DNA from 4 places in the Streptomyces sp. NPDC098101 genome. Region 1 is predicted to be linked to each of the others. Evidence: riboswitches for the same ligand, from Rfam matches in the RefSeq annotation. Region 1 holds a riboswitch; each other region holds the start of a gene.
The links. A riboswitch is a leader RNA that binds a small molecule or an ion and turns the genes downstream of it on or off. The one in region 1 is predicted to bind cobalamin.
Positions count from the first base shown of each region.

Region 2: another riboswitch for cobalamin. It lies ahead of ACIQVI_RS01335 (ABC transporter substrate-binding protein); the one in region 1 lies ahead of ACIQVI_RS05580 (CbtB-domain containing protein).
Region 3: another riboswitch for cobalamin. It lies ahead of ACIQVI_RS17190 (ribonucleoside-diphosphate reductase subunit alpha); the one in region 1 lies ahead of ACIQVI_RS05580 (CbtB-domain containing protein).
Region 4: another riboswitch for cobalamin. It lies ahead of ACIQVI_RS18995 (CoA-acylating methylmalonate-semialdehyde dehydrogenase); the one in region 1 lies ahead of ACIQVI_RS05580 (CbtB-domain containing protein).

Region 1 is NZ_JBIWAS010000001.1:1,365,809-1,367,969, forward strand. It holds gene ACIQVI_RS05575 (CbtA family protein) at 1-604, opposite strand, end outside; gene ACIQVI_RS05580 (CbtB-domain containing protein) at 619-846, opposite strand; cobalamin riboswitch at 886-1,048, opposite strand; gene ACIQVI_RS05585 (histidine phosphatase family protein) at 1,173-1,742, shown strand; gene ACIQVI_RS05590 (FecCD family ABC transporter permease) at 1,801-2,161, opposite strand, start outside.
Region 2 is NZ_JBIWAS010000001.1:315,834-317,994, forward strand. It holds gene ACIQVI_RS01325 (TetR family transcriptional regulator) at 1-113, shown strand, start outside; gene ACIQVI_RS01330 (cold-shock protein) at 379-561, shown strand; cobalamin riboswitch at 658-777, shown strand; gene ACIQVI_RS01335 (ABC transporter substrate-binding protein) at 864-1,925, shown strand; gene ACIQVI_RS01340 (FecCD family ABC transporter permease) at 1,922-2,161, shown strand, end outside.
Region 3 is NZ_JBIWAS010000003.1:909,653-911,813, reverse strand. It holds gene mctP (monocarboxylate uptake permease MctP) at 1-160, shown strand, start outside; gene ACIQVI_RS17195 (GNAT family N-acetyltransferase) at 241-750, shown strand; cobalamin riboswitch at 800-940, shown strand; gene ACIQVI_RS17190 (ribonucleoside-diphosphate reductase subunit alpha) at 1,071-2,161, shown strand, end outside.
Region 4 is NZ_JBIWAS010000004.1:84,268-86,428, forward strand. It holds gene ACIQVI_RS18990 (bifunctional 2-methylcitrate synthase/citrate synthase) at 1-528, shown strand, start outside; cobalamin riboswitch at 589-774, shown strand; gene ACIQVI_RS18995 (CoA-acylating methylmalonate-semialdehyde dehydrogenase) at 985-2,161, shown strand, end outside.

The sequences.
Region 1 (2,161 bases):
GCAGGACCGCGAAGGCGATGCCCGTCACGACGAGGAAGCCGAAGCCGGCGGCCAGGCTCGCGTTCCAGTTGCCCAGGCGCGGCGCCAGACGGCGGCCGAGGATCACCGCGCCGACGCCGAGCAGCACGCTGAGCAGGATCATCAGGAAGAACAGGGTGGTGCGCTTCCCGATGGTGTCGGGGTTGCCGACGGCCGGCGGCGTCGCCGGGTACTTCAGGAACGGCACCAGGTAGACGGTGGTGAAGGCCGCGGCGGCGGTCAGCGCCGCGGTGGCCCGCGGGCTGAACCGGCCGATGCGGCCGAGCGCGAAGGAGAAGGCGAGCGCGGCGACGCCGCCCAGCGCCACTCCGTAGACGAGGACGCCGGTGGCCAGGCCGAAGGTGGACTGCGCGGAGCGGCTGACCACCTCCTCCTCTTCCTCGGCCTCCGCGCCGCCGTGCCCGGCGTGGGCCGCCTCCTGGGCGGCCTGGGCCTCCTCCACGGCGATGGAGCCGTCCACGGAGGGCTCACCGCCGACGTAGGCCACGGCGAAGGCGAACAGACCGGCTATCAGACCCGCGATCATGCCGCGGATCAACAGGGTTCTCACAGTCGAGGCGTGCATGTGCTGATCGCCTCTCAGTGGCAGGGGAAGCCGAGCAGGTGGCGCCCGTCGTGCACCCACTCGTGCACGTCGGAACCCGCGAAGAGGGAGGTGGCACCCTGCTCGGCGCCCACGAAGTACAGGGCGATCAGCGCGAGGAGGCCGACGAAGAAGGCCCAGGGCAGCACGGCCCGCACGGGCAGCGGAGCCGGTACGGCGACGGAAGGGGGGGAAACGGCAGCGGAGACGGCAGCCTCGGCCATGATGAAACCTCCTGCGGGAACGCGCGTCCCAAACGGTGGTGCAGGACGACGGTCCACGGGTCTGACTCGCCGCGGCCCCCCTTGCCCGGGAAGGCCTCGGCACACAGTGGCGCGACCGTGCCGGGTTCCCACCGGACTTCCGTATCGCCGTCGTCACGCTGTTCAAATGTCGCCTGACGGTACCGCGTGACGTGGACATTGTTAAGGGCGTGAGGCCTGGATCACCTTCCGCGCGCCCCCGGGCGGAACGCCCGCTTCCCCGGGGCCCGTACCGTACGGGGGACCGCTCCGCCGCCCCGTGCCGGCGCCGACCGAGAAGGATCCCGATGACAGTCCGGCTGACCCTCGTCCCGCCCGCCACGAACGACGCGCTGCGCGAGGTCCGGTTCGACGACGACGGCCCCCTCGACCCGGCGGGACGTGCCCGCGCCGAAGCCCTCGCGGCCGCCGTGGACCCCGCCACGCGCGCGTACGCCTCGCCGTCCGCGCGCTGCCTCGGCACCGCCCGGGCCCTCGGCCTGCGGGCCGAGCCGGCGCCGGGCCTGGCCGGCTGCGCCATGGGCCGGTGGCGGGGGAGGACCCTCGAAGACGTCGCCGCCGCCGAGGAGGCCGGGCTGGCAGCCTGGCTGTCCGACCCGGAGGCCGCGCCGCACGGCGGGGAGTCCCTGCGCGACCTGCGCGTCCGGGTCGGGGCCTGGCTCGACGCGCTCCGGGAGGGGTCGGGGCGCGTCACGGCCGTCGTCGAACCCGACGTCGTCCGCGCGGCGACGGTCCACGCCCTCGGGGCGCCGGACGCGACCGCCCGGCGCCTGGACGTCCGCCCCCTGACGGCCGTCCACCTCAGCGGCCGGAGCGGGCGCTGGAACCTGCGCGTCGGCGAGCCGTTCACCGGATGACGCAAACGGGGAGGGGGAGGATCACCCGGTGGTCCTCCCCCTCCCCGCCGTACCCGCCTCAGACGGGCCGCTTCCACTCCCGCAGCAGCAGATAGCCCAGGTACACCCCGCCGACGGCCATCGTGTACAGGCCGACCGGCAGGTCGTCGAAGAACGGCAGCTGCTGGGCCGCGAGGTCCGCGAGGACCAGGAGCAGGGCGCCGAGCAGGGCCGACATGACGAGCTGCGGCCCGCCGCTGCGGGTGACCCGCTTGGCGATCTGCGGCGCCGTCAGGGAGACGAAGGCGATCGGACCGGCCACGCTGACCGCGCCCGCCGACAGGACGATCGACAGGGCGACCGCCGCCGTCGCGGTCCGGTCCGGGCGGGCGCCCAGACCGGTGGAGAGGTCGTCGCCCATCTCACCGATGCTCAGCGGC
Region 2 (2,161 bases), 1.0 Mb from region 1:
CGGTCGTGCGGCTCACCGTCAGCCACATCGTCCAGCCGGTGGCCCCGCCCTCGGAGACGGCGGCGCGCATCGCCAGGATCACCACGAGGATCGCCTACCCCGGCGGCCCCTGAGACGCCCCGCCCCGCGCCGGACGCACGACGAGGCCCGGTGCCGAACACGGGGGATCTTCGGCACCGGACCTCTGTTGAATATTCTACGAGACCGCCGGGGGTGCTCGCACCCGCCCCGGCGGCCGGTTCCGACGGGCGAAGCGCGGGCCGACGGGGTACACCTCCCCTGAGACGCGGACACGGCCGGACCCGGCCGGGGACACCCCTCGCCCGCGTCCCCGACGCCGAGGAGGAGGCCGCCGTGGAAGGCAGGAGCAAGGGATTCGTGCATTCCTTCAACCGTCTCGGGGGATACGGGTTCGTCGTCCCCGTCGGCTCCGAGGACCAGGTCTGGTTCAGCGCGGAGGACATCGAGGACGAGAGCCGCACCGTCTCGGAGGGGCAGCAGGTCTCCTTCGTCCTGGTCCTCGGGGACGGCCGCTTCGAGGCCAAGGAGCTGCGCGTCTGACGCCCCCCGCGCCCCGGGGCACGCCCCCGGGCCGGTGGTACTGTGCCGAGGCCAGTCGCACCTTTGTACGCACCCGAACGGGTGGGTGCACGGGTCAGGGAATCCGGTGCGAGACCGGAACTGACGCGCAGCGGTGAGGGTGACGGGCGGAGCATCGGCCACTGGGCGGCGACCCGGGAAGGCGCCCCGTCCGGCCGACCCCGAGTCCGAAGACCTGCTGGCGGCCCCGGCGGCACACGCGCGCCCGGGGAGCACCGTACGACAGGCTCCGCGCATGAGCCGTGGCCGCAGAAGGAAGTCCCGTGCCGCTCGCACACCCCGTCCGCTCCGCCGTGCTGTTCCTCACCGGAGCCCTGCTCCTGACCGCGACCGGCTGCGGTGGCGGGACGACCCCCGCACCCGACCGGCCCGCGGGCGGTGCCGGGAAGGCGAAGGCCGGACACCCCGTCGTCCTCGACGACAACTGCGGACGGCCCGTCCGCGTCGAGCGCGCGCCGGAGCGGGCCGTCGCCCTCGACCAGGGCGCGGCGGAGATCATGCTCTCCCTGGGCCTCGCCGACCGCATGGTGGGCACCGGCACCTGGACGGACCCCGTCCTCAAGGGCCTGGAGAAGGAGAACGCGAAGGTCCCGCGCCTCGCCGACCGCTACCCCTCCTTCGAGAAGGTCCTCGACACCGAGCCCGACTTCGCCGCCGCCTCCTTCACGTACACCCTCGGCAAGGGCGGCGTGGCGACCCGCGAGCGGTTCGAGGAGCTCGGCGTCCCCACGTACCTCTCGCCCACCGACTGCGTCGGCAAGGACAACAGCGGCGACGGGGACGGCGTCCGCGTCCGGCCGCTCACCATGGAGACGGTCTACGGCGAGATCCGCGACCTGGCCCGGATCTTCGCCGTCCCGGAGCGCGGCGAGAAGCTCGTCGCGGAGCTGAAGGCCCGCGTGACGAAGGCCGCTTCGGGCGGGGACTTCAAGGACGCCACGGTCCTCTACTGGTTCGCCAACGCCGAGGCGCCCTACATGGCGGGCTGCTGCGGCGCCCCCGGCATCGTCTCCCGCGAGCTCGGCGCGAAGAACGTCTTCGACGACACCAAGGAGGAGTGGCCCCAGATCAACTGGGAGACCGTCGCCGACCGCGACCCCGACGTCCTCGTCATCGGCGACCTCACCCGCCGCTCGCAGTCGGCCGAGAGCGCCGCCAAGAAGATCGAGTTCCTGGAGTCCGACCCGGTCACCCGCAGCATGACGGCGGTCAAGAACAAGCGGTACGTGCTCCTCAGCGGCCAGGCGCTCAACCCCACCGTCCGCACCGTCGAGGCCGTCGAGAAGGTGGCGGCCGCGCTCCGCTCGTACGGTCTCGCCAAGTGACGCCCACGGCCGCGAAGCCGTCCCCGGCGCGCGCGGGAGCGGCGGTCCTGCTCGGGACGGCGGGCGGGCTCGCGCTCCTGGCCGCGTCGATCGCCGTGGCGATCACCATCGGCCCGGCCCGCATCGGCGTCGCCGACGTCTGGTCGACGGTCGCCGCCCACCTCGGCGGCGGCACCCCGGCGCTCTCCCCGATCCGGGACGGCATCGTGTGGGACCTGCGGCTGCCCCGCACCCTC
Region 3 (2,161 bases), on a different contig from region 1:
CGTCCTCAACGTCCTGGTCACCGTCGTCCTCACCTTCGTCCTCAAGGCCGTCAAGGCCCCCGAGGGCATCGACGAGACCTCCCCGTCGGACTACACGGCCGACGCCGGCGACCCGGGCGTGAAGACCGAGATGGAGAAGGTCACCGTCCCCACCCACTGACGCCACCGGCACGCAGGGCCCGGGACCTCCGCCAGGAGGCCCCGGGCCCCGTCGCGTTCCCGGCGGGCACACTTTCCCCCATGGACTTCACGATCAGGGCGGTACGGCCCGAGGAGTACGAGGTGCTCGGCGAGCTGACCGGGCGCACCTATCTGGACGACGGGCTGCTGGCGCACGGGGCGGACGACTCCTACCTGGCGGTGCTGCGGGACACGGCGCGCCGGGCCCGGGAGAGCGAGGTCCTCGTCGCGGAGGACACCGGGGACGCGGCGGGGCGGATCGTCGGCGGGGTGACCTTCGCCCGCGGCGGCACCCCGTGGGCCGACATCGCCGTGCCCGGCGAGGCCGAGTTCCGGATGCTCGCGGTCGCCCGGGAGGCCCGCGGCCGGGGCGTCGGGGAGGCGCTCGTACGGGCCTGTGTCGACCGGGCGAGGGCCCTCCCGGGGTGCGCCAGGATCGTGCTCTCCACGGGCGCGGAGATGGTCGCGGCGCACCGGATCTACGAGCGGATGGGCTTCGTCCGCACCCCTCACCGGGACTGGGAGCCGATCCCCGATCACTCTCTGCGCACCTACTCCCTGGAGTTCTGAGCCCAAGTCCCGTCCAGGGGGCGACACAACATGTGGGGGGTGCCACGAGCGGCGCCCCCCACATGTATGCTCGTCCTCGCTGTCGACGCAGGGGAATCCGGCGCGAATCCGGAACTGTCCCGCAACGGTGTACTTCGTGCGGTTTCGTCCGGAGTGAGTCCGAACACCTGCCGACAGCGCGCCCGGTCCTTCCGTTCCGGGTGCCACAGACGTCCGGGCCTCGCGGAGTGGGCCGGTGGACGCGGTGCGTCGTGCGTGGACGCCCGCCCGTCCGCCCTTCCCCCGCCGAGGCCCCGAGCCGAGCGAGGGAGAGCCCCCACGTGACCATCGCGCCCGCCGATCCGGCTTCGGCCGAGGCTTCCGCGGTCGAGAGCGACGGCCCCGGGACCGTACTGCTGCGGACCCTGACCGACCTCACCGCCGATCTCCCCGACACCGACCCCGGCCGGGTCGCCGCCGCCGCGCTCCGCGGCCGCAGCGCCGCCGCGGACGAGGCGGAGCTGCGCGAGCTGGCCACCGAGGCGGCCGCCGGCCTGATCGCCGAGGACCCGGCGTACTCCCGGCTCGCCGCCCGGCTCCTCACCATCACCATCGCGGACGAGGCCGCCTCCCAGGGCTCGGTGAACTTCTCCTCCTCGGTCGCCGTCGGGCACCACGAGGGCCTGATCGCCGACCGCACCGCCGAGTTCGTCGCGCTGCACGCCGACCGCCTCGACGCCACGATCGACCGGGCCGGCGACGACCGCTTCGGCTACTTCGGCCTGCGCACCCTCTACTCGCGCTACCTGCTGCGCCACCCGATCACCCGCAAGGTGATCGAGACCCCGCAGCACTTCATGCTGCGCGTGGCCTGCGGCCTGGCCGAGGACGAGAGCGTCCGCGCGCTCGACGAGGTGGCCGCGCTGTACCGCCTGATGAGCCGACTGGACTACCTGCCGTCCTCCCCCACGCTCTTCAACTCCGGCACCCGCCACCCGCAGATGTCCTCCTGCTACCTCCTGGACTCCCCGCAGGACGAGCTGGACTCCATCTACGACCGCTACCACCAGGTCGCGCGCCTCTCGAAGCACGCGGGCGGCATCGGCCTCTCGTACTCCCGCATCCGCGCCCGCGGTTCGCTGATCCGCGGCACCAACGGGCACTCCAACGGCATCGTGCCGTTCCTGAAGACCCTCGACGCCTCCGTCGCCGCCGTGAACCAGGGCGGCCGCCGCAAGGGCGCCGCCGCCGTCTACCTGGAGACCTGGCACGCGGACATCGAGGAGTTCCTGGAGCTCCGCGACAACACGGGCGAGGACCAGCGCCGCACGCACAACCTGAACCTGGCGCACTGGATCCCGGACGAGTTCATGCGCCGCGTGAACGCCGACGCCGAGTGGTCGCTGTTCTCCCCCTCGGACGTGCCCGAGCT
Region 4 (2,161 bases), on a different contig from region 1:
ACCCTCTCCGACCTCTACAGCGCGGTCACCGCGGCGATCGGCGCCCTCAAGGGCCCGCTGCACGGCGGGGCCAACGAGGCCGTGATGCACATGCTGCACGAGATCGGGGAACCGGAGCGGGCCGGGGAGTGGCTCGACGGGGCGCTGGCGTCCGGGCGGAAGATCATGGGTTTCGGCCACCGGGTCTACAAGCACGGCGACTCCCGCGTGCCGATCATGCGGGCGGCCCTGGACCGGCTCGTGGCCCGCGCCGCCGACCCGGACACGGCCCGGCTCGCCGCCCTGCACACGGCCCTGCGGCGCGCCGTGGCGGACCGCAAGGGCATCCATCCCAACCTGGACTATCCGGCGGGCCTGGCCTATCACCTCATGGGCTTCGACGTGGCCGCCTTCACGCCCCTGTTCGTGATGTCCCGGATCACCGGCTGGACCGCGCACATCACGGAACAGCTCGCCCACAACTCCCTGATCAGGCCCCTGGCCTCGTACGAGGGGAGGGAGCAGCGGGCGGTGCCCCTGGCCTCGTGAGGGGGGCCGGCCGGTCCGACACGCCCCGCCGGCGGGATGAGGGGGTGGACTTACTAGGACGTCCAACTATATGTTCGTGGCACAAGGTCCGCGGTGCAGGGAAGCCGGTGTGAATCCGGCACGGTCCCGCCACTGTGACCGGGGAGCGTGCCGCCGTCCACACGTCACTGACGAGGTCTGTCGGGAAGGCGGGCGGCACGCGGGGATCCGGGAGTCAGGATACCGGCCGCGGAACGTTCCGTGTTGTCCACGAGGATGGAGCAGACACGCATGGCACCGGTCCGTACCCACGACCCTGGTGATCCGGCGGAGCGAGCGGCGACCCCCGCGCTCACCTAGCTCTTCGGCGGCCCCGCGCCGCCCTGTCCCACGGCGTTCCCCCTCGGCGCACCCACCCGGTGCGGCCGGCGGTCCGCCGTGCCATCCCCGGATCCGACCTGACGAGAGCAGGCCCCCATGGTCCGTGAACTCACCCATTTCATCGGCGGAAAGCACACCGCCGGCACGTCGGGCCTCTTCGGCGACGTGTACGACCCCAACACCGGCACCGTCCAGGCCCGCGTCCCGCTCGCGGGCCGCGCCGACACCGAGCACGCGATCGCGGACGCGGTCGCCGCCCAGCGCGAGTGGGGCGCGTGGAACCCGCAGCGGCGCGCCCGCGTGCTGCTGCGGTTCCTCCAGCTCGTCGAGGACGAGCGCGACACGCTGGCGAGGCTGCTGTCGGCCGAGCACGGCAAGACCGTCGCGGACGCCCACGGCGACCTGCAACGCGGCCTTGAGGTCGTGGAGTTCGCCGCGGGCATCCCCCACCTCCTCAAGGGGGAGTTCACCGACAACGCCGGAACAGGCATCGACGTGCACTCCCTGCGCAGCCCGCTCGGCGTCGTCGCCGGCATCACCCCGTTCAACTTCCCCGCGATGATTCCGCTGTGGCAGGCCGCGCCCGCCCTGGCCTGCGGGAACGCCTTCATCCTCAAGCCGTCCGAACGCGATCCGTCCGTGCCGCTCCGGCTCGCGGAGCTGTTCCTGGAGGCGGGGCTCCCGGCGGGCGTGCTCAACGTCGTCAACGGCGGCGAGGAGGCCGTCACCACCCTCCTCGAAGACCCCAGGGTGCAGGCCCTCGGCTTCGTCGGCTCCACCCCGATCGCCGCGCACATCTACGCGACGGCCGCCGCCCACGGCAAGCGCGCCCAGTGCTTCGGCGGCGCCAAGAACCACATGATCGTGATGCCCGACGCCGACCTCGACCAGGCCGTCGACGCCCTGGTGGGGGCCGGTTACGGCTCGGCGGGCGAGCGCTGCATGGCGATCTCCGTCGCCGTGCCCGTCGGCGAGGAGACCGCCGACCGGCTGGTGGCCGCGCTCAAGGAGCGCGTCGCCGCCCTCCGGATCGGCCGCTCCGACGACCCGGAGGCCGACTTCGGGCCGCTGGTGAGCCGGGACGCCCTGGAGCGGGTCGACCGCTACGTCGACATCGGCGTGGAGGAGGGGGCCGAACTCGTCGTCGACGGGCGCGGCTTCACCCTCCCCGGCCACGAGGACGGCTTCTTCGCGGGCGCCACGCTCTTCGACCGGGTCACCCCGGACATGCGGATCCACCGCGAGGAGATCTTCGGCCCGGTGCTGTGCGTCG